Regions from separate parts of the Nostocoides veronense genome, predicted to be linked through region 1. Evidence: riboswitches for the same ligand, from Rfam matches in the RefSeq annotation. Region 1 holds a riboswitch; the other holds the start of a gene.
What was found. A riboswitch is a leader RNA that binds a small molecule or an ion and turns the genes downstream of it on or off. The one in region 1 is predicted to bind cyclic di-AMP.
Positions count from the first base shown of each region.

Region 2: it holds a riboswitch for cyclic di-AMP, as region 1 does, so the genes downstream of both, ABD225_RS02215 (transglycosylase family protein) here and ABD225_RS11300 (C40 family peptidase) in region 1, are expected to answer to the same signal.

Region 1 is NZ_BAAAPO010000036.1:20,546-32,372, forward strand. It holds gene ABD225_RS11245 (DUF3027 domain-containing protein) at 1-127, shown strand, start outside; gene ABD225_RS11250 (DUF2530 domain-containing protein) at 148-438, opposite strand; gene ABD225_RS11255 (NCS2 family permease) at 531-2,027, shown strand; gene ABD225_RS11260 (MarR family winged helix-turn-helix transcriptional regulator) at 2,128-2,568, shown strand; gene ABD225_RS11265 (MFS transporter) at 2,565-3,848, shown strand; gene ABD225_RS11270 (hypothetical protein) at 3,938-4,141, opposite strand; gene serC (phosphoserine transaminase) at 4,212-5,342, opposite strand; gene ABD225_RS11280 (citrate synthase 2) at 5,430-6,533, opposite strand; gene pdxH (pyridoxamine 5'-phosphate oxidase) at 6,714-7,400, shown strand; gene ABD225_RS11290 (MFS transporter) at 7,435-8,673, shown strand; gene ABD225_RS11295 (iron-dependent transcriptional repressor DtxR) at 8,670-9,380, shown strand; cyclic di-AMP (ydaO/yuaA leader) riboswitch at 9,543-9,697, shown strand; gene ABD225_RS11300 (C40 family peptidase) at 9,699-10,439, shown strand; gene ABD225_RS11305 (O-acetyl-ADP-ribose deacetylase) at 10,519-11,055, opposite strand; gene ABD225_RS11310 (PH domain-containing protein) at 11,074-11,523, shown strand; partial or broken gene ABD225_RS11315 (IS256 family transposase) at 11,711-11,827, shown strand, end outside.
Region 2 is NZ_BAAAPO010000006.1:228,594-240,420, reverse strand. It holds gene ABD225_RS02240 (SGNH/GDSL hydrolase family protein) at 1-657, shown strand, start outside; gene ABD225_RS02235 (acyl-CoA dehydrogenase family protein) at 660-1,817, shown strand; gene ABD225_RS02230 (hypothetical protein) at 1,967-4,120, shown strand; gene ABD225_RS02225 (hypothetical protein) at 4,222-6,399, shown strand; gene ABD225_RS02220 (S53 family peptidase) at 6,425-7,633, shown strand; cyclic di-AMP (ydaO/yuaA leader) riboswitch at 7,836-7,989, shown strand; gene ABD225_RS02215 (transglycosylase family protein) at 7,998-8,708, shown strand; tRNA gene ABD225_RS02210 (tRNA-Thr) at 8,828-8,900, opposite strand; gene ABD225_RS02205 (DNA-directed RNA polymerase subunit beta') at 9,163-11,827, opposite strand, start outside.

The DNA.
Region 1 (11,827 bases):
CGGCACGGTGGTCAGCATCGACCACGGCTGCGGGGCGCACAGCGAGGTCGATATCGATCGCCGCGACGCCGAACGCGTGCCCGAACCGATCGTCGACGACTTCACGGTCGAGTCCGTTCGCCTCTGACGGGTGTCCGGGGGCGCCGCTTAGTAGTGGCTCTGCGGGTCTGCGGCCTGGGGCACCGGATGGGCGTCGGCGGCATTCCCGCGGCCGCGACGGACATACAAATAGCCGATGAGGCCGAGCCCGATCCCCGCGACGCAGGCCCACGGCCACCAGTGGCGGTCCCCGCGGTGCAGCGCGGGGATGATCAAGGTGAGCACCAGCGCCACCGCCCAGACGCCCATCCCGGCCAGCACGATGCGATCCATCCGGAAGTTCACCGGCTCGGGCGCGCGCGGCGCGGGGATGCCATTGTCGCGGCGCAGGGTGCTCACGGCGTCGAGCCTAACCCGTCTGCGCTGGGCGGCATACGGACCGGGCCGCGCCGTGTTCTGGCCGGTCGTCGCGGTGTCCTAGGGTTTGCGCCATGGCGAATAGCGCGCGGGCGACGGCCCGTCAAACCCCCCAACCGCCCGCCGGCGGACTCGACGGATTCTTCTCCATCACGGCCCGCGGATCCACCATCTCGCGCGAGATCCGCGGCGGCCTCGCGACCTTCTTCACGATGGCCTACATCGTCGTGCTCAACCCGCTCATCATCGGCACCCAAGCTGACTCCACGGGTGGCTTCCTCGGCGGCGGCGCCGCGCCCAATCTGCCGATGGTTGCCGCCACGACGGCCCTGGTCGCCGGCGTCATGACGATCCTGATGGGCGTCGTCGCGAACTTCCCGCTCGCGATGGCGACGGGTCTGGGGCTGAACGCCTTCGTGACCTTCGGCGTGGCCAAGCTGCCGGAGATGACCTGGGCTGATGCGATGGGCCTGGTGGTGCTCGAGGGCATCATCATCACCATCCTCGTGCTGACCGGTTTCCGGACGGCCGTCTTCCACGCCGTGCCGGCACAACTGAAGACGGCGATCTCCGTCGGCATCGGCCTGTTCATCGCGATCATCGGCTTCGTTGATGCCGGCTTCGTGCGCAAGTCCGCCGGCGGCCCGCTCGGCGAACTTGGTGTCGGCGGCTTCCTCGCGGGCTGGCCGCTGTTGGTCTTCGTGCTCGGCCTGTTCATCACTGTCACGCTCATGGTGCGCAAGGTGCGCGGCGCCATCCTCTACGGCATCCTCAGCGCGACCCTGCTGGCGATCATCGTCGAAGCCGTCGGCAAGATCGGCAGCCAGCACAATGACAAGGGCGAACTGGTCAATCCGACCGGCTGGGGCCTGAATGTGCCGAAGCTGCCGAGTTCGGTCGCCCGCACCCCGGACTTCTCCTTGCTCGGGGATTTCAACCTGCTCGGGTCGTTCAAGGCCATCGGGGTCGTCTCCGCTGTGCTGCTGATCTTCACCCTGCTGCTCGCTGACTTCTTCGACACGATGGGCACGATGGTGGCGATCGGCGCCGAGGCGGAGCTGAACGACGAGGAAGGCACGCCTCCGCATTCCGAGCGCATTCTGTTGGTCGACTCGGTCGGGGCGATGGCTGGTGGCGCCGCGTCGGTGTCGTCCAATACTTCCTATATCGAATCGGCCTCCGGCGTCGGCGAGGGGGCGCGCACGGGCTTGGCCTCTGTGGTCACCGGGCTGCTCTTCCTCATCGCGACTTTCCTGTCCCCGCTCGTGGAGGTTGTCCCCTATGAGGCGGCGACTCCCGCGCTCGTGGTCGTCGGCTTCTTGATGATGCAGCAGGTCAAGGACATCGACTGGGACGACATCGAGATCGCGCTGCCGGCCTTTTTGACGATCATCTTGATGCCCTTCACCTATTCGATCGCGGTCGGCATCGGCGCCGGCTTCGTCGTCTATGTCCTGATCAAGATCATCAAGGGCAAGGCCGCCCAGGTGCACCCCCTGATGTGGATCACTGCGGCGCTCTTCGTGCTGTACTTCGCCATCGACCCGGTCAAGTCGGTCCTCGGCGTCTGACCCGAACATCTGCCGCAGGGCGCACCGGATCGCTCCGGTGCGCCCTTCTGCATGCTGGACAGGAATTAGTTAGCAAGACTAATGAGTTAAGCTAACCATCATGTCCGCTACTCCTCCCGCCGAGCTTGCAGAGGTCGCCGACGTCGCGGCCCGCCTGCGGCTGGCGTGTATGCGGATCGCTCGCCGCATCAAGTACGAAAACCCCGAAGCCCTTGCGCCGCATCTGTATTCAGTGCTCGTTCACATCGAGGCTGGCATCGCGACGCCAGGCGCGCTGGCCGAGGCCGAGAAGGTTGCCGCCCCGAGCATGACACGCACCGTCGCCGCGCTCGTGGAGGAGGGGTATGTCGTGCGGGCACCCGATCCTGACGACGGCCGGTGCGTCCGGCTCACCCTCACGCCGGCGGCGCTGGAGGTGTTGGCGAGCACCCGGGCGTCTCGGGATGCCTGGATGGCGCGCCGGGTCGGCGAGCTCACGGCATACGAGCAAGGCGTGCTGCGGGAGGCGACGGCGATCCTTGAGGCGCTGAACGCCACATGAGCCCCACCTTTGCCTCCCTGTCGGTGCGCAATTACCGCATCTGGTTCGCCGGCGCGCTGATCTCCAATATCGGCACCTGGATGGCGCGGGTGGCGCAGGACTGGCTGGTCCTGACCGAACTGACGGACCACTCCGCCAGCGCGCTCGGCATCGTGACCGGCCTGCAGTTCCTCCCCTTCTTGCTGTTGGCGCCGCTGGCCGGTGCCGCGGTCGATCGTCTGGCGAAGCGGTCGCTGTTGCTGGTCACGCAGAGTGCCCTGGGGTTGGTGTCGCTCGTGACGGGCCTGCTCGTCGTGGCGGGTGTCGCGCAGCTGTGGCAGGTCTATGCGCTCGCGCTACTGCAAGGAATGGCGACCGCTGTCGACAATCCGGCGCGGCAGGCCTTTGTATCCGAGATGGTGCCCGGCGAGCGGCTGGCCAATGCCGTGGCGCTCAATTCGGCATCCTTCAATGCCGGCCGCCTGATCGGGCCGGCCGTCGCGGGTCTCGTCATCGCCGCGTGGGGCACGGGAATTGCCTTGCTGCTCAACGCGATCACCTTCGTCGCCGTGCTCGGGTCGCTGATTGCTTTGGACGTCACGGCGCTCTCGCCCGCACCTCGGGTGCGCGGCCGCGGCTCGATTGTGGAGGGCTTGAGGTATGTCCGCGGCCGCCCGGATCTGCAACTCGTCATGGGCTTGGTCTTCGTGCTCGGCACCTTCGGGATGAACTTCCAGATCACGATGGCACTGATGGCAACCCAGGTGTTCGGCAAGGGGCCGACGGAGTTTGGTCTGCTCGGCTCGATCATGGCGGTCGGCTCTCTGTCTGCGGCCCTTCTCTCGGCCCGGCGCGCCAACCCGCGCCTTCGGCATTTGCTCGTGGCGCTCGTCGCGTTCACCGCCTCCGCGGCCCTCGCCGCGCTCGCGCCGACGTATCCGCTCTTCGCGCTGGCCCTCGTGCCCGTCGGCTTGGCCGCTCTGACCGCACTGACGACGGCCAATGCCATGGTGCAATTGCGGGTTGCCCCGGCGATGCGCGGGCGCGTGATGGCGCTGTATTTGGCGATCTTCATGGGCGGCACGCCCTTCGGAGCGCCCGTGATCGGCTGGATCGGCGACACCTTCGGCGCGCGCTGGACGATCGGCATCGGACCGGTCGCCCTGCTCATCGCGCTGGGGATGGTCGCCTTCTATCTCGCGCGGCACGACAATATGCGGGTGAGCTTCGCCCCGCACCAACGTCCCTACCTGCGCATCACCGCTGGCACCGAGGTCATCATGCCCGAGGCCGCCCGATGACCCCGCGCTTCCGCCGCTATGCCACCTGGTTCGTCCTGGTCGTGATGATCGCCTTCACGATCCTCGCTGCCCTGTCGTAGGCACGATTTCTAGAGGCCGATGGCGTCGGCGTCATGAGCCAGCAGGGCGGCATACAGCTGATCAGCGGGCTCGAAGGTGCCGACGAACTGCCCTCCGAGTTCCATCGTGATCAGGCCGATGGCGCGGGCAAAAGCACCGGTGGCGTGCAGCGCTGAGGCCGGTGTGGTTGCAATCTCGAGTGCCTCACCCCGGCTCCCGTACGCGTCATTCATGGACTGACGCTCGCCGCCGGGCTCGTGCTCCTCGCTGTGGCTCCGGACCGAGGGCCCGAGCCGAATCAACTCAAAGCCGGTCGAGGATGAAGTCGATCGAGCCGGTGAGGCGGGAGATGTCGTCGGGGTCGACCGCGGGGAACATCGCCACGCGCAACTGATTGCGGCCCAGCTTGCGATAGGGCTCGGTGTCGACAATTCCGTTGGTGCGCAAGACCTTGGCGATCGCTGCGGCGTCGATGGCCTCGTCGAAGTCGATCGTGCCAACGACCTGGCTGCGGGCGGCCGGGTCGGTGACGAAGGGTGTCGCCACGGGGGAGGCGTCCGCCCAGGCATACAGCCGCGAGGACGAATCGGCAGTGCGGCTGGTGGTGAACGCGAGGCCGCCGTTGTTGTTCATCCAGCGCAACTGCTCGGCCATCATCGCCAGCGTCGCGACGGCGGGGGTGTTGTAGGTCTGATCCTTGCGCGAGTTATCGATCGCGGTCGGCAGCGAATAGAAGTCAGGCACCCATCGACCGCTCGCGGTGATCTCGTCGACACGGGCCAGGGCGGCGGGGGAGAAGATCGCCAGCCACAGGCCACCATCGGAGGCGAAGCACTTCTGCGGGGCGAAGTAGTAGACATCGCTCTGGGTGATGTCGACGGGCAGGCCGCCCGCGCCGGAGGTCGCGTCGATGAGGACCAGCGCGTCATCGTCGGCGCCGTCGACACGGGTGATGTCTGCCATCACGCCGGTCGAGGTCTCGTTGTGGGGCCAGGCGTAGACATCCACGCCAGCTTCGGCATATGCCGTGCTCCGGCTCCCCGGGTCGGCTTTGACGATCGTGGGCTCGCCAAGGAAGGGGGCGCCCTTGGTCACGGAGGCGAACTTCGCGGAGAACTCGCCGAACGCCAGATGCTGCGCGCGGTCGCGGACCAGGCCGAAGGCGGCGATATCCCAAAAAGCCGTCGAGCCCCCGTTGCCCAGGACGACTTCATACCCCTCGGGCAACTGGAAGAGCTCACTCAGGCCCTCGCGGACCGCCTTGACGAGATTCTTGACCGGCGCTTGCCGGTGTGAGGTGCCGAGAACGGTCGTGCCGAGGGCGGAGAGCGCGGCGACCTGCTCCGGGCGGACCTTGGAGGGGCCGCAGCCGAACCGGCCGTCGGCCGGCAGCAGATCGTCGGGAAGTTTGAGGTCGGTGAGCGATGCAGTCACGCACTCCATACAAGCAAAGACACCCCGCCGCGCGGCGGGGTGTCCAGCATCGGGTCGCTCACACTCGCTACCCGCCGTCGAGAGAACTCAGACGAGCGGGCGGAAGCCCTTGACGTCCTCGAGCGGGCGGGGGCCGGGGCCGACATACTTCGAGCTCGGGCGGATCAGGCGGCCGGTCTTCTTCTGCTCCAGGATGTGCGCGGCCCAGCCGGCGGTGCGGGCGGAGACGAAGAGCGGAGTCATCATTTCGCCGGGGACCTCGGCGAAGTCGAGCAGCACGGCCGCCCAGTAGTCGACATTGGTCTCCATCTTGCGCTCCGGGTAGCGCTCGGCGAGCGCGGCGATGGCGGCCTTCTCGAGGGCGGCCGCGACTTCGTAGCGCGGGGCGCCGAGGCGCTTGCAGGTGTCGCGCAGGACAGCGGCACGCGGGTCGTAGGCGCGATAAACGCGGTGCCCGAAGCCCATCAGCCGCTCGCCACGGTTCAGGACGTCGGCAACATACTGCTCGGCATTGCCGGTGCGCTCGACCCCCTCGATCATGTGCTGGGCCCGGCTCGGGGCACCGCCGTGAAGCGGACCCGAGAGGGCGCCGATGGCCCCCGAAAGACACGCCGCGACATCGGCGCCGGTCGAGGCGATGACCCGCGCCGTGAAGGTGGAGGCATTCATGCCGTGCTCGGCAGCCGAGATGAAGTAGGCGTCGATCGCCTCGACGTGCTTGGGGTCGGGCTCGCCGCGCCAGCGGATCATGAAGCGCTCGACGATCGTCTTGCCCTCATCGACGCGGCGCTGCGGCACCATCGGGGACCCCTGGCCGTGCGCGGACTGCGCGATGAACGAGAGCGTCATGACGGAGGCCCGGGCGAGATTGTCACGAGCTTCGGCGGCATCGATGTCCAGCAGCGGCCGGAAACCCCACACGGGGGCGAGCTGGGCGAGCGCGGACTGGGCGTCGACGCGGATGTCTCCGGTGTGTACCGGCAGCGGGAAGGGCTCGGCGGGCGGCAGGCCCGGATCCATCTCATTGTCGACCAGCAGACCCCACACCTGGCCGAAGCTGACACGACCGACGAGTTCCTTGATGTCGACGCCGCGATAACGCAGCGCGCCGCCTTCCTTGTCCGGCTCGGCGATCTGCGATTCGAACGCGATAACGCCTTCCAGGCCGTGCTTGACGTCGCTGTCACTCATGGAGTTGCCCCATTCCTGCCGGTGGTGTCGGTGGACACTGTCACGGATCGGTGTCGTCAGGGGTGCCCGTGTGTGGGCCCCACTGCCGACATTCGGGTGACAGCCTAAATCAGGTTGGCGCCTGGCTCGGACGGTGGTCCGTCGCGTGGGGTTGTCGGAACGAAGACATAACCTGCCGGGATGACCGAATCGCTCGCCCCGCGCACTGACTATTCCGGCGATGGCCTCGATGAGCGTGACCTAGCCGCTACGCCCTTTCGGCAGGCCGACCGATGGATTCGCGAGGCCGTCGAGCGGGCGAGCACGGGAGCCGACGTGCCCGAGCCGACAGCCTTGTCGCTCGCCACGGTCGATGAGTTGGGCGTTCCGGATGTCCGCACCGTGCTCATGCGCTTCTTCGAACCGGAGGGTCTGGGCTTTGTCACCTCCTTGTCGTCGACCAAGAGCCGGCAGTTGGTCAGTAATCCGTCGGTCGCTGCCTCGCTCACCTGGCCCTCGATGTTCCGGGCGATCCGGGTGCGCGGGCGGGCTGAGCGGCTGGCGGATGAGCAGGTGTCCGCCTACTTCGCGAGCCGGCCGTGGGGGTCGCGCATCTCGGCCTGGACCTCCGATCAGTCCGCGCCGATCGGTTCGCGGGCCGACTTGGAGGCGAGGTATGCCGAGTTCGCCGCCCGCTATCCCGACACCGGTTCTCCTGCGGACGTGCCCCGCCCGCCGGGCTGGGGTGGCTGGCGCATCGTGCCGCACGAGGTCGAGTTCTGGGGCGGTCGGCGCTCGCGGCTGCACGACCGGCTGGTCTTCTCCAAGATCGCGCCGGGCACCCTGGACGATGAGCAGGCGTGGTCGGTGAGCCGCCGGCAGCCGTGACAGGCGGCCCGCCGGTGCCCAAGCGGGGGCTGAGGTGAGCGGGCCCGCGGGGGTGGGCGGTCCGCATACGACAGCGGGGGAGTTTCGCCTGCGGTCCGTCGCGATCAGCGCCTATGGACCGACAGTCCTGGAGGCGATGGGGTATGGCGCGGCGATCCCGATTGTGCCCTTGCTCGCCCGCGAGCTCGGCGCGAGCGTCGGTCAGGCGGCGCTCGTCGGCGCTCTGCTGGGTGTGGGGCAGGTGACGACCTCGCTGCCCGCGGGGGCGTTGATCAGCCGAGTCGGCGAGCGCCGGGCCATGGTTGCCGCGTCCGCAGTTGGCGCAGCGGTCGCTCTGCTCGGTGCGTGGTCGCCGCACCTGATCGTGTTGGCTGCGGCGACCCTCATCACGGGTATGACGTGGAGCGTCTTCTTGTTGGCCCGGCAGGGCTTCATGATCGACGCCGTCCCATCTCACCTGCGTGCTCGGGCCTTGTCGAGCCTCGGTGGCAGTCACCGGGTCGGGATGTTTTTGGGGCCACTGCTCGCGGTGCCGCTGATCTCTACCTTCGGCCCGCGGGTGGCCTTCATCTTCAGTGCGGTGATGTCCATCTTGGCGTTGGGACTGGTGCTCCAAGTCGAGGACCTCGGCGTGGACGAACGCCGAGCGGGGCTGGCCGACCCGGCCAGCGTCCGCGCGGTGCTGTGGGGGCATCGGCATACGCTCGCCACCCTGGGACTCGGGGTCACCGCAATCAACGGGCTGCGCGCCCTGCGGATGAGCATCGTGCCGCTGTGGGGCGACCATGTCGGACTCAGCGCGGCCCAGATCTCGCTGATCTTCGCCGTGAGTTCGCTCGTCGAGATCGGCCTGTTCTATCCGGCCGGCGCGGTCATGGACCGCCTCGGCCGGGCGTGGGTGGCGGTCCCCACGGCCGTCCTGCTCGGGCTCGGCCTGGTGCTGCTGCCGCTGACGCACGATTTCGGGCAGGTGCTGGCGGTCACCGTGCTCATGGCGGTCGGTAACGGACTCGGATCCGGCATCGTCATCACGCTCGGTGCGGACACGGCCCCCAGGATCCATCGCGCCAAGTACCTCGGCGGGTGGCGCCTGTTCGGCGATATCGGGATGTCTGGTGGCCCGTTGACGGCCGGCGGTCTCATCGCGATCGTCGGGCTCGCACCGGCAATTGTCGTGGTCGGGGCTGCCGGCATGGTGGCGTCCGGCTGGATCGGTTGGTGGGTCGCCGCCTTGGACCGCTCGCGCCGGGTCAATGAGAGGATGCCCGGGTGAGTGACCTGATCGACACCACGGAGATGTACCTCAAGACGATTTTTGAACTCGACGAAGAGGGCATCACGCCGCTGCGTGCCCGCATCGCCGAGCGTCTGGGGCATTCCGGGCCGACCGTTTCGCAGACGGTCGCTCGGATGGAGCGCGACGGTCTGGTGTCCTTGGCCGGGGACCGGCATCTGGAGTTCACCGACCACGGGCGCGTCCTCGCGACGCGGGTGATGCGCAAGCACCGGTTGGCGGAGCGCCTGCTTGTCGATGTCATCGGCCTGGAGTGGGAGTACGTCCACGACGAGGCCTGCCGCTGGGAGCATGTGATGTCCGAACGCGTCGAGCGGCGCATCCTGGACATGCTCGGCGGTGATTACACCTCGCCCTATGGCAATCCCATTCCGGGTCTCGACGAACTTCTCGGCGAGGGTGCCACGTCCGAGAGTTTCCGCGCCGGCCTGGTGACCCTGTCCGATATCGCCAGCGACGATCCGTGCCGGGTGGTGGTGCGCCGCATCGGTGAACCGGTTCAGGTCGATCACGAGGCCCTTCAGTTGCTCACCGAGAGCGGTGTGGTGCCGGGTCGCAAGGCCGATGTCCACCGGGCGGACGGTCGAGTCATTGCGGTGGGGGCGGGCCGGCCCCTCACCGATGGCGTCTCATTGCCGCCCGAGATCGCCGATCACGTCTTCGTCGCGGCGGGTGTCACTCCCTGACGATTCCGCTGGTCGGCCAGGCGATGTCGCCCATTCGTCGCCCCGCCGTGACCCGAATGTGACATTTTCGGGGAACTTCGCTACCGTCGTGCGGGTGTCCACGCCTTACGTGGACACCGGCAGCCTGGGTCGCCGAGTCCTACCCCCGGGCGACGCTGGACCACTCGCACACCGCTTGGTAGGAGCGGGGGACCCACTTGTGGGCGCGACCTTGGCGTCGCGTCCTTGGGGTGAAGCCGGAGCCTAGGAGCGACGGCCGGGCAGCAGACTCTCGCCCGAACCCGACAGCTCACCTCGTAGGCGTCGAGAGGTCACTTCGTGTCTTTGTCGTCTTCGCGCGCTGCTGCTCGCCGCCCCGAATCTCTTGTGCGCACCGGCGCCGTGCTGGCCGCCGCCGGTGGCTTGGTCACCGCTTTCGGTCTCCCGGTCGCCCAGGCCGCGCCCATCGCGCCGGTCGTGACCGTGCCCGCCGCCAAGACGGCGACGGCCCCCACTCTGACCGCCCCGGCTGCCGTCGGTCCCGTCAAGGCCTCCTATGGCGTCATAGGCGTCAAGGCCGTTGCCAAGCCGAAGCCCAAGCCCAAGCCGGTCGTCGTCGCGACCACCGCGACGGATCTGGTTGCCTCGCGCACCGCTCAGGCGCCGGCCAGCCGGTCCACCACGCGCGCCTCGGTGCCGGCAGCCACCACCCCCGCGCCAACGCCCGCCCCGCAGCCGTCCATCCCGGCGCACGGCGGTGTCCTGGCGATCGCCGCCGCGCTCTCCGGCATCCCCTATGTGTATGGCGGCTCGACCCCGGCCGGCTTCGACTGCTCGGGCTTCACGATGTACATCTTCGCCAAGGTCGGCATCTCGCTGCCGCGCACCGCAGCCGCCCAGCAGGCCGCTGCCACCCCGGTCAGCAACCCCCAGCCGGGTGACCTGGTCTTCTTCGGCTACCCCGCCTACCACGTGGGCATCTACGCCGGCAACGGCATGATGTATGACAGCCCCCGCACCGGCCTGTCCTCCGGCCTGCGAGCGATTTGGTCCTCCAGCGCCACCTACGGTCGCCCCTGAGGTATTCGCTTACACGAAACGCCGGGCCAGCCCATGGGTGGCCCGGCGTTTTGCTGTCCCCGCTGCGAGCCTGGTCGGATTAGCGCCCCAGGTGGGTGAGCTTGGCCTGCGACCAGATCGCGGCCGCGTCCTTGCTGAAGAGCACAAAACGGATCCGATCGATCCCGCCGCGTTCGCGTTGCTCGGCCAGCGCCGCCCGGATCGCCAGGTCGGCGACGGTTTCGTGGTCCCAGCCATAGACCCCAGCGCCGATGGCGGGGATCGCGATGCTGCGGGCTGACAGGCTGCGGGCCAGGTGCAGACTATTGCTGAAACAGCGGGCAAGATCCTGCGGATCTGTCTGTCCCGCATGGCGATTCGGGCCAACCGTATGGACGATCCACTTCACCTTCTTGATCTCATAGGCGCCGGTGGCGATGGCGTCGCCCGGCGGCAGCCCGTCGGGCAATGTCGAGGACCGCAGGTCTCGGCACTCCGCGAGCAGTTCCGGTCCGGCCGCGCGGTGAATCGCACCATCTACGCCGCCTCCGCCGAGTAGCGAGGAATTGGCGGCATTGACGATGACATCGACCTTCTCCCGGGTGATGTCGCCTTCGACGATCTCGATCTTGCCCATGGCCCCACCGTATGCCGCATGGCAGGCTGGGCGCCGACAGCGCTCCCGGGCTTCGTGCCCCGGGGCGGGCGGACGACATACGAGGAGGTCGGCTCGGTGGCCGAGGAGATCTACTACGACAAGAAGGACCAACTCCAGGTGGTCCAGAACTCGTTGCTGCCGGACGAGACCGTCTTCGCGGTCTATGACGGCAAAGATGTTGGCACTGGCTTCATCGGCCTGACGGACCGTCGAGTCATCTTGCAGGACAACAGTTTTGCCGGCGGTCGGGTGGCGGTGACTTCGATTCCCTACTCGAAGATTGTCGCCGTGTCCTATGCCTCAAATGCCTCCGTCTTCGGTCGCTTCACCGAGGAGACGACGGTCGCGATCCACACCTCACATGGCACCTACGAGGTGCTTCTGCGCGGCTCCGAGAAGGCCAAGCACACCCACGACGTGATCCTGCATTACGTCGTCCACTCCTGAGCTGGCTCTAGTAATTCCAGCGGTAGGGCGGAAGGCTCAGCGGCCTTTCGTTGGGAGCAATGATCAGAACCTGTGGATGGCCTTCGGCGGGGTGGCGTGAGGGAGCGCACCTTCCCGAGGAAGATCTGAAGTCCTAGTAGCTCTGATCAGGACCGGCGTTGGCGCGCTGGTTCGGGAAGGTGCGCTCATGCTCACCGTAGTAGACCAAGACCCGCGATCCAACCAGCACGCTCCGGTAGCGGTTGGCGGGGACATGTTGGACGAGCTGGCCCGCGAAGGGGCCCGGGCGATGCTCGCGGCGGCG
Region 2 (11,827 bases), on a different contig from region 1:
GCCGTTCGCGGCCGGAAACTCGACGATGTCGTTGGGCCACAACTGGACTCAGCACTCACGCTGCAACCGGATCTGGTGAGCATCGTCGGCGGCGGCAATGACATTCTGCGCCCCAGCGTCGACCTGGAACAGGTCGCTGACCGTCTCGATGCGGCTGTCGCACGGATCCGCGCCATGGGGGCGGACGTTCTGCTCGCCACGCCGAGCGATCCGGCGAAGGCCGGCATCTTCGCGGCCCTTCGGCCCCGGCATGCCGCCCACACGGCCAATCTGCACTCGATCGCCGGTCGGCATGGCGCTGCCGTCGTCGATGTGTGGGGGCTCAAGGCACTCCAAGACTGGCGGATGTGGGCCGACGACCGCATCCACCTCACCTCCGAGGGCCATCACCGGGTCGCGTGCGCGGCGGCGACCGCACTCGGCATACCCCTGAACAACGACGACTGGCGCGAGCCGCTGCCCGCAGCCAACCGGCTCGGGCGGCGCGAGGCCCTGACCAATCACGCGGCCTGGGCCCGTGTTCATCTGCGGCCATGGGTCCAGCGCCGCCTGCACGGGCGCAGCTCGGGCGATGCGATATCGGCCAAGCGCCCGGCCCTAGCGCCGATCGCCCCAGCCCGGCTCGACTCCGAAGCAGCGGCCCGCCTACCCTGCTGATCATGCCTGTCGAGCGCCTGCTGCCCACCGATGAAGGCGCGGACCTGATCGCCCTGGTTCGCGAAATCGCCGAGAAGGAATTGCGACCGCGTGTCGATCAGGTCGAGGCCGCGGCGGCCAAGACCGATGCTTTCCCCCGCGAGATCTTCACCCTGATGGGTGCCTCCGGGCTGATGTCGCTGCCCTATGCGGAGGAGTTCGGCGGGGCCGGCCAGCCGTACGAGATCTACCTGCAGGTGCTCGAGGAGCTGTCGAGCGTCTGGATGGCCGCAGGCCTCGGGATCTCCGTGCACACGCTCACCTGCTATCCGGTCGCAAGCGCCGGCACCCCCGAGCAGCAGGCCGAGTTGCTGCCGTGGATGCTGTCCGGCGAGACGCTCGGTGCCTACGCCCTCTCCGAGGCGCAGGCCGGCAGCGATGTCGCATCCATGACCACCCGCGCCCGCCGCGACGGCAGCGACTATCTGATTTCCGGCACCAAGTCCTGGATCAGCCACGCGGGCCACGCCGACTACTACACGACCTTCGCCCGCACCTCCGACGACGGGGGACGGGGCATCTCGTGCTTCATCGTCCCCGCGGACAGCCCCGGCCTGAGCTTCGGCGAACCCGAACGCAAGATGGGCCTGCACGGCGACACCGTGCGCCAGGTGATCTATGACGAGGTCCGGGTCCCCGAGGGCCGCCGGATCGGGGCGGAGGGGCACGGTATGCCGCTTGCGCTCGCTGGTCTCGACTCCGGCCGCCTCGGAATCGCCGCTGGCGCAACAGGTTTGGCTCAAGGAGCCCTTGACCTTGCCGCGAAGTATGCCGTGGAGCGCGAGCAGTTCGGGAGGCCCATCGCGAGCAATCAGGGCCTCGCCTTCCTGATCGCCGACATGGCGGCGGCGGTCGGCTCCGCCCGAGCGAGCTATCTGTATGCCGCTCGCCTGCGCGATGCCGGGCGACCCTTCGGCAAGGAGGCGGCCATCGCCAAACTGATCGCCACCGATGCGGCGATGAAGGTCACGACCGATGCCGTGCAGGTCCTCGGCGGCGCCGGCTACACCCAGGATTTCCCGGCCGAGCGCTACTTCCGCGAGGCCAAAGTGACCCAGATCTTTGAGGGCACCAACCAGATCCAGCGCCTCGTCATCGCCCGCGCCACCCTCGGCCGCTGAGACCCGAGATGGCCTGTCCTCGGATTCGGTAAATAGTTCTGAGGAAGGGTTGACATACCCGGTATGTCGGGTGTGAAGATCACCGAAGCATCGACCGACGCGGGCGCCGCCCGACCACCGGCCGAGCCAGAGGTGCAGGGGTGTTTCTGGTGGGTCGTTCTGTTATCGCTTTGGGTCCATTGACGGCGCTCGCGCTGGGCGTCGCGGGAGGGGTCGCCGCGGTGGCCCCCGCCGGCGCGGCGGCCGCCGGGGCGGCGCCCGCCGCTGCCGCGCCCGCCGTCAAGCTCGCGGCTCATGGCCGCGCCGCGCCCACGCGCGTCCGGCTGCTGACCGGGGATGTGGTCGAGCTCGGCACGATGTCCGCGGGGGCCACCACGCTCGCCCTGCCCTCCGGTTTCCCGCGCGGTGGCGCGCTGACCGCGCGGACGGGCGCGGCGGCATACGTCCTGCCCCGGGCTCTGCACGATCTGATCGGCACCCGACTCGACCCGGGCCTTTTCGATGTGCGAGCGATCGCCGCCTCCCGCGGCCGGATGCCGGTCGACATCACCTATGCCCAGACAACATCCGCAACGGCCGTCGCCGGCGTTGAGGTCACCTCGCGGAATGGCCTGTCCGGCAAGGGTTTCGTGACGGAGGCGTCGTCCCGCGCGTTCGGCGCAGCCCTCGCGAAAAACACCGCGAGCGCCTTGCTCGCCAATGTCTCCTCGGTGCGACCCATCGCCAAGCCCACAGCGAATCCGGCCTGGCCGATGTTCACCCTGACCACTCGGGTCACCGGGGCCGACAGTCGCGGACTCAATGGCGTCGTCTTCGCCTTCAATGTCGACAATCCCGACAAGGGTGGGGTCTTCCTCGGGCTCACGAATGGGGTGGCAAAGGCCAGCGTGCCCACCGGGCGGTATCTGCTCTTGGCGATGGACAACGCGGCCGACGGCACCGCCATGATCGCCCAGTCCTCCGACTTCACGGTGACGTCAGCGCGGAGCGTGACACTCGATGTGCGCAGCGCCACCACGCCCGTCACCGTCAACCTCGGCGTGCCGAACATCCCGAAGATGTTCGAACTCTCCCTGGAACGCAGTGTCGGCACCGTCGACTACAGCTCATCGGTCTCCTTCGGCACGATTGGCGATGGGATGACGCCGCGCCTGCTCGTGACCCCGACGGCCGTCGGCACGCAGGCGAGGACCGCCCTCACCAACTCGCTTCTCGCCTACTCCCCCACCGGACAACAAGCGGGCCGGTATGCCGTCAGCGCCCGTCGCTCCGGGCCGATCCCGAATCGTCCCGTGTCCATCTCCTATGACCCAAAGACTTTTGCGCGGATTGACAGCACGTTCTACGGCCCGAACACCACGCGTCGCATGCTGCTTCGGGCGGCCGCGGACGCGGACCTTGGCGGCTGGTCCTTCGGCAGCCTCCTGGACAGCGCCCGCCGGGTGACGGAGTTCGTCTCCACTGGCCCTAACTACTCCACGCACGCCACCTTCATGGTGGACGTCGACGCGCAACTCGGCCAGATCGAGTCCGAGTGGCGCTCGCTGCCGAGCCCGCGGCGGTTTGCCGAGGACTGGGCCAAGGAGCCGATCCACACCGGGATCTTCTCCGACCCGGCGATCTTCGCGCCCGATCCCATCACCTGCTTCGCGTGCCTCGACTCATCAAAAGCCTTGTGGCTGTATGCACTTCAGCGCGACACCTTCCCCCTGCACATCCTGTATGCCGATCCAGACACCGTGGCCTGGTCGGTGCGCGCCGATGCCCGCACCATCGCCTCGGGCACCGATTACCTCATCACGGAGCCCGGCGTGCCGGTTCCCATGGGCACCACCGTCCTCACCGCGACCGTTGACGTCGACCGCGGCGCGCCGTATCGCACCGGCACCCACCTACGCACGATCCTGACGGTTCCGATGTCCGCCGCGCGGCCGATCCCCGCCGGCTGGCAGTGCGCCGGCACCGGACCGTGCCAGGTGCTGCCGATGCTGTATGCGGATTACAACCTCCCCGTCCGGGTTGACGGCACGTTGCCGGCCGGCCGCCGCACGCTCACGCTGACCCTCCACCAGGTCGGCCTGCACACGCCCGCGCTGCGCTCGGTGCGGGTCGAGACGGCATACGGCGCCGGCTGGGTCAATGCACCGGTGACGGCCCTCGGCGGCGGCCGGTATGCCGTGACCCTCACCATCCCGTCCGCTGGGCCCGGCCGCACCAGCGGCGACCTACGCGTGTCCGCCGTGGCGATGGATGGCACTCGACTCGACGAAACCATCACGGCCGCATACCGATTGGCCCCTTGAACCCCCCATCCCGGCGACCATTCACCGGAATGACCAGCCCTGCCCCGTGCCATTTCGACGGGTCCCGGCACACCACCCGATTCACTGCAGAAGGGTTGACCATGACACGCAAGCCACTCCTCGCGCTGGCACTGGGGGCCGGCGCCATCCTCGCGGCAGGAGGTGCCGTGCCCGCCGTCGCCGGTGCGCCCGCCCCATCGAGTCCGTTCGCGGCCCGCTGGACTCCCTCGACGTCGACTGCCGCGAGCAGCTCGATCGTCACGCTGCCCACCGGCGACCTCGTGCGGGTCACCCGCGACGCCCAGGGCCGGCTCTCGCTCGTCCCGCTCGGCATCTGGGCTCGCCAGGGCGTCGAGAAGATGGTGATCGGCAAGGCGGCATATGTCGTGCCCCGCTCGATCCGCCCCGTCTTCGGCAGCGTTCTCGACCCGGCCCTCTTTGACGCCAACGCCCTCGCGGCGCGCGGAACCGGTCGCACGGCTGTCACGATCACCTACGCCTCGGCCGGCGCCGCCACTGCCGTCCCCGGCGTCGTCATCACCTCGCGCTCCGGGACCAAGGGCATCGGGTATGTCGATGCCTCCAGCAGCGCGGCACTGGGCAAGGCACTCGCGGGCAGCACGGCGTGGCACCTCTTCGCCCATGTGACCAGGGTGCAGGTGCCCGCGAAGCCCACGGCGAACCCGAGCTGGCCAATGGTCACCTTGACCATCAAGGTCCTCGACCGCCACGGCAACCCGACCGACGCCTTCGTCGGCTATTACAACGTCAACGATCCGAATCGGGGCGTGGGAGCGACGCCAACATTCCACGGCACGGCCAAGGTCAGCGTCGCGGCCGGTACCTACCAGCTGATCACCTCCGTGGACGGCGGCGACGGCTCCTTTGTCATGGGCACAACGCCGGAGACCTCGATCACCGGACCCCGCGAGATCGTCTTCGATGCCCGCAAGGCCACCGCGACGATGCGCGCCAGCGTCGACCGGCCCATGACGCCGCTCATGGCCGACACCACCCTGCTGCGCAGTGTCGGATCCCCGGACAGCGGCTTCGCCACCTTCTTCTGGAGCGTCGGAGGCGACGCCTCGACGGTCGTCCGCCTCACTCCCACCGTGGGATCCCTGCACGGCGATCAGCTGCTCTCGCGCAATGTCGTCGGGGTCAATCCGGACTCGGTCAAGAGGAACTACCGGGTGCTGACGGCCAATGCCATCGTGGGCCGGATCCCCAATGGCGTGATCGTGCGCCGCAACGACCGGACCAATATGACCACCTTCCAGAACCGCTTCGTGGGGGTCAAGGATTATTCCTCCGCCATGTTCGCCCGGACCATCTACACGGGGAACTTCGGTTCCGGGGTGGGCTTACCTCCGGGTGGCTCCACCTTGACCGAGTACGTCTCCGCAGGCGCCGGCATCAGTTCCGAGGCCGAGCTGAACCAGTACTTCAGCTTCGATCCGGTGTTCACGCTCAAAGGTCTCTTCAACTCATCCACGAGCGCGCCCCGCCCGGGCACCGTGACCTCCGATGTCTGGGGCCAAGCGCCCCTGCACCAGCGCTTCACTCCGGTCACCCCGCAGACCCTGCTCAAGATCTGCCCTGCCTGCCTCGGCGCCGATGGGTCGTATCGGGGTTTCAATGTCCAGGCACCCCCGCTGAGCGACCGCCAGCACGGCGGAGGCATCGACTTTGTGGACCCGGACAACTTCGGATCGGTGACGATCAAGGCCGATAACACCGTTCTGTATGACGGTCCCGGCCAGTTGACCGGCGGCAGCGAGCTCCCCTCGCGCGCCAACCCCAAGGTCATCTCCATGTCTGCCTCGGCCACTCGCTCGGGATATCCGTTCCCGCGGACGACGAAGATGACCACCGCCGTGTCGACCAAGGTCTCGGCCGGCTTCCCCGCTCCGAAGGACTGGCTGTGCAATGGCACGACCTGCACCGTCCTGCCGTATCTCGGTCTCGACTACACCGCGACCGGACTGGACTCCCTCAACGCCCTCCCCTCCGGGAAGCGAGCCATCTCGCTCGACATCAGCCAGGTCGGCCGGGCCACCGCCCAGGGCATCACGTCGGTCAAGGCGTGGGTGTCGTATGACGGCCGCACCTGGACCGCTGCCCCCGTCGCGGGCTCGGGTGCCGCGCGCACCATCAACCTGACGATCCCTAAGGCCGCCCCCGGCAAGAACACCATCGGGCTGAAGGTGTCGGTCACCGACGCCGCCGGCTCCACCCTGACCGAGCAGATCGACGGCGCCTTCGGCATCGCCGGCTGACCCTTTCGAAAGGACACGAATCATCATGGGTATCAATCCATTTCGCCGGGGCAAGTCGGCACGCAGGGGTATGACCGTGCTCGCCGCCGCGACCCTCGGCATGAGCATGATCCCGGCCATCTCCATGGCCGCCCCGGACGCCAAGCCGGCGGGCAAACCGTGCTCGTCAGAGAGCCGCGAGGCCTACGCACGCTGCATGAGCGTCTTCCGCCAAGAGAATGGCGGGCGCACCACGGCCAAGGGCATGCCCGCCGGCTATGGCGCGGCCGACCTGCGATCCGCATACAAGATCCCCGCCGCCGGCGGCGCGAGCACGACCGTGGCGATCGTCATCGCCTTCGATGTGCCCAATGCCGAGAAGGACCTCGCGGTCTATCGCAAGACGATGGGCCTGCCGCCCTGCACCAGCGCGAACGGATGCTTCACCAAGCTCAACCAACGCGGCATCAAGGGTGACTACCCGATGGCGGACGGCGGCTGGGCGCTTGAGGCTTCGATGGACCTCGACATGGTGTCGGCGGCCTGCCCGAGCTGCAAGATCATGCTCGTCGAGGCCGACGACAACTACATGGACAGCCTCGCCGAAGCCACCCGCACCGCCACCCGTAAGGGCGCAACTGTCATCTCGCATAGTTATGGCGGCGACGAGTCCGGATACATCTGGCAGATCCGAGACGCCTACGAAAAGACGGGCACCATCTCCGTCGCCTCCAGCGGCGACTGGGGTTTCACGGCTGCCTCCGCGCCCGCGGTCTTCCGCAAGGTGCTCGCCGTCGGCGGCACGACCCTGACCCGCAAGCCGGGCAGCGCGCGCGGCTGGGACGAGGACGTCTGGGGCGGCGCCGGCAGCGCCTGCTCGGCCTATATCGCCAAGAGCCCGTGGCAGAAGGACACGCACTGCTCGATGCGCACCGTCTCCGATGTCTCCGCGGTTGCTGACCCGCAAACCGGCGTCGCGGTCTATGACACCTACGAGAACCCTTTCGGCCTCGAGCCGGGCTGGGTCGTCGGTGGCGGCACCAGCGCCTCCGCGCCGTATGTCGCGGGCCTCATCGGGCGGGCGGGGAACTCCACGACCTTCACCTCGAAGACGCCCTACACCACGCGTGGGTCCTTCTTCGATGTGGTCGGCGGAGCCAATGGCATCTGCGGCGGCGACTACCTCTGCAACGGCCTGAAGGGCTATGACGCGCCGACCGGCGTGGGCTCGCCGAACGGACTCGGGGGTCTGTGACCTGATCCGATAACCCACCGGGCGGGCCGGCGATCGCGACGATCGCCGGCCCGCTTGCGCTCCCACACGGCATACCAAGCAAGCACATGGCGATTGCACAGGCGCCGGGCCATCCCCTACCGTGTCCGAGGCGTTCGCGCCACGACAACTGGATAGCTCACCTCCATTCGGTCTGATCGCGCGCCTAACCATCCAGCGATCAACACCTCTTGCGGCCACCCGGGCCGCCCGGATGGCTGGGGGAACCACATGTGGCCGCGCAGCGATGCCGGCCTTGGGGTGAAGCCGCCTGTGCGGCAGGGAACCTGACCTCCCTAACCCGACAGCTCACCTCAGCGGCGCCTGTCAGGAAAGGAATCCCCCCATGGCTCGCGCCATTTCGTATGCCGGGCGTCACCGCGCCCCGGCCCGCTCCCTCCGCACCCGTATGACGGTTCCCGCCCTCGCGACGGCGGCCGCCGGTGGCGTCCTCGTGGCCCCCACCATTGCCCACGCCGACACGGTGTGGGACAAGGTCGCCGCCTGTGAGTCCAGCGGCAACTGGGCGATCAACACCGGCAATGGGTACTACGGCGGGCTGCAGTTCTCCGCCCCCACCTGGACTGGCTTCGGCGGCGGGCAGTATGCCGCCTACGCCCACCAGGCCACCAAGGCCGAGCAGATCGACACCGCGCAGGAAGTGCTCAAGGTGCAAGGCCCCGGCGCCTGGCCGGTGTGCTCGGTCCGCGCCGGCCTAACGAAGGAGAACGGCCTGGCCGTCGACCCGTGGGCCGGCACCGGTGGCACCGGTGGCACCGGTGGCACGGGCACGACGTCCGGGGACCTCGTCGTCGACGGCGTGCTTGGCCCGAAAACCTATGGCGCCATGCAGAAGTGGCTCGCCCGCCCCGTCGACGGCTCGCTGTCGACGACGGACAAGAAGGCCCTGCAGACCAAGCTCAAGGTCGCCGCCGACGGCCAGGTCGGACCGATCACGATCAAGGCCCTCCAGCGCCTCGTCGGCGCCACCCCCGATGGCGTCTGGGGCAGCGGCACCACCAAGGCCCTCCAGGCCTACCTCAACAAGGTGCTGTAACACTCTGCTCGTCTCCTCAGCGCTCGGCGGGAGGGCTCGACGATCGAGCGAGACGGCGCAGCGCAGCGCAGCAAGCTGGGCCGCCGAGCGCTGAGGAGACGAAGCCAAAAACACAGGAGAGCCGCCTGCCGGGATCGAACCGGCGACCTGCCGCTTACAAGGCGGCTGCTCTACCATCTGAGCTAAGGCGGCACCGGCGCTCGGGCGCCGACGGACCACCATACCCTGGCCCGCGAGCACCACCGTTCCCGGCCGAGGTGGCCCGCCCACGAGCACCCGCCGAACCCTGCACAGGTTAGGTGACTGTGAACAGGTTGCACCCTGTCCACAGTCACCTAATTGGTGTTAGCACAGGTTACGAAGCCCCCAGCCCGAGCCCGCAGCGCGAGACGCCAGGCCTAGAACGACACAACGCCGTCCCGCGAGGCGGGACGGCGTTGCGTGTCGACAGCTATCAGTAGTTGTCGAGGCCGAGTTCGGCGTCGTCGAGGCGGATGGCCTCGCCGGTGCCCGACCCGAAGACGGGGTAGGCATACTCGTCGTAGTTCGGCAGGGCGTACATCGCGGCGCGGGCCTCGGGGGTCGGCTCGACCTTGATGTTGCGGTAGCGGGTCAGGCCGGTCCCGGCGGGGATCAGCTTGCCGAGGATGACATTTTCCTTCAGGCCCAGCAGCGGATCGGACTTGGCTTCCATCGCGGCCTCGGTGAGGACGCGCGTGGTCTCCTGGAAGGAGGCCGCTGAGAGCCAGCTGTCCGTGGCCAGCGAAGCCTTGGTGATGCCCATGAGCTCCGGACGACCCGAGGCGGGGCGACCGCCTTCGGAGACCACCCGGCGGTTCTCCTCCTCGAAGCGACCGCGCTCGGCGAGCATGCCCGGCAGCAGATCGGCGTCGCCCGACTCGATGATCGTGATCCGGCGCAGCATCTGCCGCACGATGACCTCGATGTGCTTGTCGTGGATGGCGACACCCTGCTGGCGGTAGACCGCCTGCACCTCGTCGACCAGGTGCATCTGCACCTGGCGCGGGCCGAGGATGCGCAGCACCTGCTTGGGGTCGATCGCGCCCTGGACCAGCTTGGTGCCGACCGTGACGTGATCGCCGTCCGCGATCAGCAGGCGCGCGCGCTTGCTGACGGGGTAGGCGTGCTGCTCGCTGCCGTCGTCCGGGGTGAGCAGAATCCGACGCATCTTGTCGGTGTCCTCGATCTCGACGCGGCCGGTGGCCTCGGCGATCGGGGCGACACCCTTGGGGGTGCGCGCCTCGAAGAGTTCAACGACACGCGGCAGACCCTGCGTGATGTCGTCACCGGCCACACCACCGGTGTGGAAGGTCCGCATCGTCAGCTGGGTGCCGGGCTCACCGATGGACTGGGCGGCGATGATACCGACCGCCTCACCGATGTCGACCAGCTTGCCGGTGGCCAGCGAACGGCCATAGCACTTGGCGCAGGTGCCGACGCGGGACTCACAGGTCAGGACCGAGCGGACCTTGACCTGGTCGACACCGGCGGCGAAGAGCGCACCGATCACGACATCCCCGAGGTCGATGCCGGCCTCGGCCAGTACATCGCCCTCGGCGCTAACCGACTCGGCCAGCGTGCGGGCATACACCGAGGTCTCGACGCCATCGTGCACGAGGCGCGAGCCCGTCTCGCTCACCGTGGCGATCGGCATGGTCAAGCCACGCTCGGTGCCACAGTCGTCCTCGCGGATGATGACGTCCTGGGAGACGTCGACGAGACGACGGGTGAGGTATCCGGAGTCGGCGGTCCGCAGCGCGGTGTCGGCCAGACCCTTACGGGCACCGTGGGTGGAGATGAAGAACTCCAGCACCGAGAGACCCTCACGGAAGTTCGTGCGGATCGGGCGCGGGATGATCTCGCCCTTCGGGTTGGCCATCAGGCCACGCATACCGGCGATCTGACGCAGCTGGAACCAGTTGCCTCGGGCGCCGGAGTTGACCATCCGGTAGATCGGGTTGTCCTTGGGGAAGTTGTCCTCCATGGCCTTGGAGACCTCATTGGTCGCCTTGGTCCAGATCTCGATGAGCTCCTGACGGCGCTCGTCGTCGGTGATCAGACCGCGCTCGAACTGAGTCTGAACCTTGGTCGCCTTGGTTTCGTAGCCCGCAAGGATTTCGCCCTTGGACTCCGGCGTGACGACATCGGAGACGGCCACCGTGGTGCCCGAGCGGGTCGCCCAGTGGTAGCCGGCTTCCTTCAGCGCATCGAGGGAGGCCGCGACCTGCACCTTGCTGTACCGCTCGGCGAGGTCGTTGACGATCGTCGAGAGCCGCTTCTTGTCGACCGGCTCGTTGACGAAGGGGTAGTCCATCGGCAGCGCGACATTGAACAGCGCACGACCCAGCGTGGTCTCGACAACCATCGAGGAGACCAGGCCGTCCTCAGCCTTCTCGACGCCCTCCGGCAGGTCCGAGCCGACCGAGGGGACGATGTCCTTGAGGCGGATCTTGACCATCGAGCCGAGCTCGATCTCGCCGGCGTCAAAAGCCATCCGGGCCTCGGCCGGCGTCGAGAAAACGCGACCGGCGCCCTTGCCGTCCACAACCTCGGAGGTCAGGTGGTAGAGCCCGATGATCATGTCCTGGGTGGGCATGGTCACCGGACGACCATCGGCCGGCTTGAGGATGTTGTTCGAGGAGAGCATGAGTATGCGGGCCTCGGCCTGCGCCTCCGCGGACAGCGGCAGGTGCACGGCCATCTGGTCACCATCGAAGTCCGCGTTGAAGGCGGTGCAGACGAGCGGGTGAATCTGGATGGCCTTGCCCTCGACCAGCTGCGGCTCGAAAGCCTGGATGCCGAGGCGGTGCAGGGTGGGCGCGCGGTTGAGCAGCACGGGGTGTTCGGTGATGACCTCTTCGAGGACATCCCACACAACCGAGCGCTGACGCTCGACCATCCGCTTGGCCGACTTGATGTTCTGCGCGTGGTCGAGGTCGACCAGACGCTTCATCACGAACGGCTTGAACAGCTCCAGGGCCATCTGCTTGGGCAGACCGCACTGGTGCAGCTTCAGCTGCGGGCCGACGACGATGACCGAACGGCCGGAGTAGTCGACGCGCTTGCCGAGCAGGTTCTGTCGGAACCGGCCCTGCTTG